One region of the Paenibacillus sp. 1-8 genome, then DNA from elsewhere that is predicted to be linked to it. Evidence: riboswitches for the same ligand, from Rfam matches in the RefSeq annotation. Region 1 holds a riboswitch; the other holds the start of a gene.

Region 1 (2,391 bases):
ACAGCAAGCCGGAGGCGTTAACCGGACTTCCGTGTGTAAGATGGCCGCCGTGCGCCAGGTTCATACCCAGTACGGTATCTCCAGGTTTAAGAGCTGCCAGATATACCGCCATGTTCGCTTGCGCTCCAGAGTGAGCCTGTACGTTAGCATGCTCTGCACCGAACAGTTCTTTGGCACGGTCGCGTGCAATGTCCTCGACGATATCTACATGCTCACAGCCACCGTAGTAGCGTTTGCCCGGATAACCTTCAGCATATTTATTCGTCAATACGGAGCCCATTGCTTCCATTACCGCTTCGCTGACGATATTTTCGGATGCGATCAGCTCGATATTGTGGCGTTGTCGTTTCAGTTCAAGTCCCATTGCTTCCAGCACTGCCGGGTCACTTTTACGCAGATGTTCCATCATGATTGATTACTCCCTCTCCATGGTCAATTGTCAGGTATACAGGCAAGCGCCTGCTCCTCTGTTGGGTACCTCATCATCAATGCAAAAAAGATCAGTACAAACATGCAGTCCAAGCCAAAATACAAATGCTAGTCGCAGCTTCCGCCGCCTTCTTGCTCCAGACTATACACTGCTCGTTGTCCGCCAATGAGCGGAGGACGAGTGAACGCCGCCGTCACACGCGCTTCGCCAATCCAGCGAAGGCCTGGACGAAACGGAACGGCAATCGGTCGCAAATGCATACCGATCAGCGTCTCACCAATATCTACCCCCGCATGCGCCTGTACATTCGCCGCCAGACACGCATCTTCCAGCGCACGATAGGCGACGGCGGCCATAGATCCGCCTGCCGTACGGACGGGAACGGCGGCGACCTCCGTCAGTCCCAGCCGCTCCAGCACGGCTCGTTCAACCACCAGCGCACGGTTCAAATGCTCGCAGCATTGAAACGCCACATCAAAACCGTACGCCCTGCGAACAGATTCCACTCCAGCCAGCAATTGCTGCGCCACATCGAGCGCTCCCGCCGTGCCAATCCGGCTTCCCGCCACCTCACTGGTGCTTACGCCGATAACCAACAGGCGACCAGCCTTGAGACTGGCTGCTTCTGCGATTTCCTTCACGACAGAAGCGGTCTGTGCCTCAAGCGTAACCTCATGATCCAATTGTCCTACCATTGGAACCTCCTTTGGTTGAACAGCCTCACAGAGACTAGGCACAGGCTTATGCCCCATGTTCAACACACTCTCTCCTGATATCACAATCTGACTATATTATAGCCGATGAATCGGATTTCGAGCAGGAAATATGGAAAAACCGCTTAAAGGACCCTTTCGGTTTGGATACCCGAAGTAACAGTATGCGGAAGAATAATAGCCATTTGTCCGGACGGAAGGTCACTGAAGGCCGAACCTAGCTCATATACGAAAAAAGAGCAGTCCACAGCCTATGTGGATTTGCTCTTTTGCCCAGGCGACCGGCCGTATATCCGGTGCTCCATCGTGGTTAACCCCACTTTTGTCGCCAGTTACACCGGATTCTTGTTTTTCCACCTTATCTTAACGGATTAACAGCCGAAAATCAACAGATCCCGTACAAAATAGATGAGTGATACAAACTTTATTCGGACAAGGCCTTTAGCTTGTCCACCAGCTTGTGTAGCGCCGTTCGGATTTCCGCAGCCGTGACATCGTAATCTTCACGCGACCCGCCGAACGGATCGGAAATATCAAAACCCGGAATACGTTGACGCAGTTCAATCATTCGCTCACGCTCCCGTGCCGAAAGCTCCTGCCCCAATGAACCCATCAGTTGTTGCGAAGCGTACAGACCATCCAGCTCCTGTACATCATTCAGCACCGAATCCCGGTCCTCCACATATTCCTTGAGCGTAAACACTTTGCCCACCGTTTGGGGAAAGCGCTGAATGACGTGCTGCTTATGCCCTTGGGTCAAGGTTAAAATCAGATGTGCCCACTCGGCAAGCCCACCGTTCAAAGGAGTTGAGGTGATTTGATCCGAGACATTGTGGTCACGTAGCACTGCCTCTGCATGTCGGGAAATGGGCGTGCCTTCCATCGCAGCTACTCCCGCCGAGCGCACTTCCAGCCCTAGCCCGTGCTCAGCAGACAGCTTGCGCAGCATCCCTTCAGCCATTGGACTGCGACAGGTGTTCCCTGTGCATACGAATAAGATATGTTTCAACGTCTTCACCCCCCGTATGTTGAAAAAATATATAAACAGAGGATTACTAAAATCCTGTATTTATTTTACACTGTCTGCCCCAAAATCAAAACATAAACATAAAGCCGAACGCCAGTAAAATAGCACCGCCCACCGCTTCTCCATAGTCTCCCAGATTGCGGCTGACCTTGCGGCCTAACAGCAGTCCCAGCATTGCCATCGCTCCGCCGCAAAAGCCAAACGTCAGAACGGTCAGCACC
Region 2 (2,391 bases), 1.5 Mb from region 1:
AAGGTTTTCGTGCTTTCATCCCAAAGCCGGAACTTCAGAGATTGCAGACTTGTGCTCACCGTGATAGTCGTCGCTTTTTGAAGCTGCGGGGTGGCATCATGCGCCTTCTCCAAATTGTAATTCGGCACCTTCGGACTCAAATGATGAACGTGATGGAAACCGATATTACCTGTAATCCATTGCAACACCTTAGGAAGCTTATAATAAGAACTGCCTTCTACGGCTGCGTTAATATAGCTCCACTCTTCATCATGTTCAAAATACGAATCCTCAAACTGATGCTGTACGTAAAACAACCAGATACCGAGCGCACCCGATACAAAAAAAACAGGTGCCTGTACCAAAACAAAAGCTTGCCAACCGATAGCCCAGCACAACAGTGCATACAATAAAACTAGAGATATATTCGTTACATGCGTATTTATTCTTTCCTTGCGTTTTGCCTTCTTTGTGTTAAAGCGATAGGAAATCAAAAAAGTGTAGATCGGACCGAGTCCGAACATCCCCCATGGACTCCGGTATATACGATAAGCCAGTCGTGTCCCTGCAGAAGCTTCTAGATACTCTTCCACCGTAAGCACCCACATATCACCTGTACCTCGTTTGTCCAGATTACTGCTGGTTGCATGGTGGATCGCGTGGCTATTTTTCCATTGGTCATACGGGCAAAGTGTAATAACACCTGTAATCGTGCCCACAATGTCATTCAGCCTGCGGCTTTTGAAGAACGATTGATGACCGCAATCATGAAAAATGATAAACGTTCGTATAACAAACCCGGAAGCAATAATAGTAATCGGAAGGGTCAGCCAATACGATACTGACAGACTAAGATAAGCGGCATACCATAGCAGGATCAGTGGACCCAGGGTATTAATGAGTTGCAGAACGCTCGATTTCGTGTTTATTTTCTCATAGGGAGCCATATTTTTTTTCAATTGGGCTAATGGGAGTTGTGTCATACTTAATGTTGATCCTCCTTTAAAATGACGCCTGTACCTTGATCTCGTCAGGCGTACATGTTGATCTAACTCAGTATAAGGGGATACCTGTGTTCGATGTAGTCATAAACGTCAGTTCGGGAGTATGACATTTGTCATATAGACAAATAACATGACCTCTTTGCCAAATGTTCACGGCTTTCTTTTCGGAAGATTATTTGCTAAAATATAAGATATATAACGCTGTATGTGACTGGCGAAGTCAGTGGAATCAACCACGAGGGAGCATACAATGAAAGCGTGCCGTTCGCCTGGGAGAAGTATTTGCAGAGGATTCGTCTGTCGTGACGACCTTGTGCAAATACTTTTTTTCGTTTTAAAAGACCATAACACCCTGTTGATTCCATTATGCGATAAATTTAGAGGAGGTTCGAACTATGGCCATCATTATGAAATCCAAAGAAGCAGCTGAGCAAGTGTATGCAACGATCCGTACCAAGGTAGAACAAATGAAACAGCAAGGGCATCTCCCTCATTTGGCAACACTGTTGGTAGAAGGCGACCCTGCCTCTGCCTACTACGCCCGGACCAAGCAGAAAATAGCAGAGAAGCTGGGCATCTCCTTTCATCTTCATACCTTTGACCGCCATGTAAGCGAAGCCGAACTCCTTCACCTGATCGGCAGCCTGAATGAAGCCTCCCATATACATGGTATTATGCTGGAATTGCCTCTTCCCCAGCATCTATCCGCCTCCGTCATTAAACAATCCATCGCCCCGTACAAGGATATTGATGGAATTACCCCAGGTAACAAGCTGGCTACCGTTACAGGTGAAGCCGGATTGTATCCCGCTACCCCTCAAGCCTGTATCGAGCTGCTCAAGCATTACGGTCACACGTTGGCAGGCAAAAATGTCACCCTTGTCGGCATAGGACAGACGGTGGGACTCCCCCTTTTTCACATGCTGCAAAGAGAAAATGCCACCGTTACCGCCTGTCATGCAGGCACCCGTGATATTGCAGAGCATTTAAGTCATGCGGACATTGCTTTCGTGGCAGTCGGTTGCCCTGATGTGATTACGCAGGATATGGTCCATCCCGGCCTGATTCTGGTGGATGCAGGAATTAACGAGACGCTGGAGGGAAAAATAGTGGGGGATGCCGCTTCGGACGTTGGGGAAAAGGTACATGCGATTTCTCCGGTTCCCGGCGGTGTCGGCACATTAACGACTGCCATCTTGTACAAAAATCTGCTCAAAGCGATTGATCTGCAACAATACTCCCGAGAGGTGGTTTATTCATGAGTGAACTGTCGTGGAATGATTCCATTCGACATTTTCTGAAAGAAGCTGGAAGCGCAGCGCCTACCCCCGGCGGAGGAAGTGTATCCGCACTGGCAGCGGCACTGGGCGTGGCTATGACCTCCATGACCGCCAACCTTTCCCAAGGA

The links. A riboswitch is a leader RNA that binds a small molecule or an ion and turns the genes downstream of it on or off. The one in region 1 is predicted to bind ZMP and ZTP.
Region 2: linked by a shared signal. The riboswitch ahead of AC0WRU_RS04555 (bifunctional 5,10-methylenetetrahydrofolate dehydrogenase/5,10-methenyltetrahydrofolate cyclohydrolase) and the one ahead of AC0WRU_RS22720 (TIGR01440 family protein) in region 1 are both predicted to bind ZMP and ZTP.

The regions. Positions count from the first base shown of each region.
Region 1 is NZ_CM149995.1:4,942,127-4,944,517, forward strand. Features, by position in the region: gene AC0WRU_RS22715 (serine hydroxymethyltransferase) at 1-409, opposite strand, end outside; gene AC0WRU_RS22720 (TIGR01440 family protein) at 538-1,125, opposite strand; ZMP/ZTP riboswitch at 1,408-1,489, opposite strand; gene AC0WRU_RS22725 (low molecular weight protein arginine phosphatase) at 1,568-2,152, opposite strand; gene AC0WRU_RS22730 (manganese efflux pump MntP) at 2,238-2,391, opposite strand, start outside.
Region 2 is NZ_CM149995.1:983,412-985,802, reverse strand. Features, by position in the region: gene desA (Delta(5) desaturase DesA) at 1-962, opposite strand, end outside; ZMP/ZTP riboswitch at 1,181-1,265, shown strand; gene AC0WRU_RS04555 (bifunctional 5,10-methylenetetrahydrofolate dehydrogenase/5,10-methenyltetrahydrofolate cyclohydrolase) at 1,379-2,245, shown strand; gene AC0WRU_RS04550 (cyclodeaminase/cyclohydrolase family protein) at 2,242-2,391, shown strand, end outside.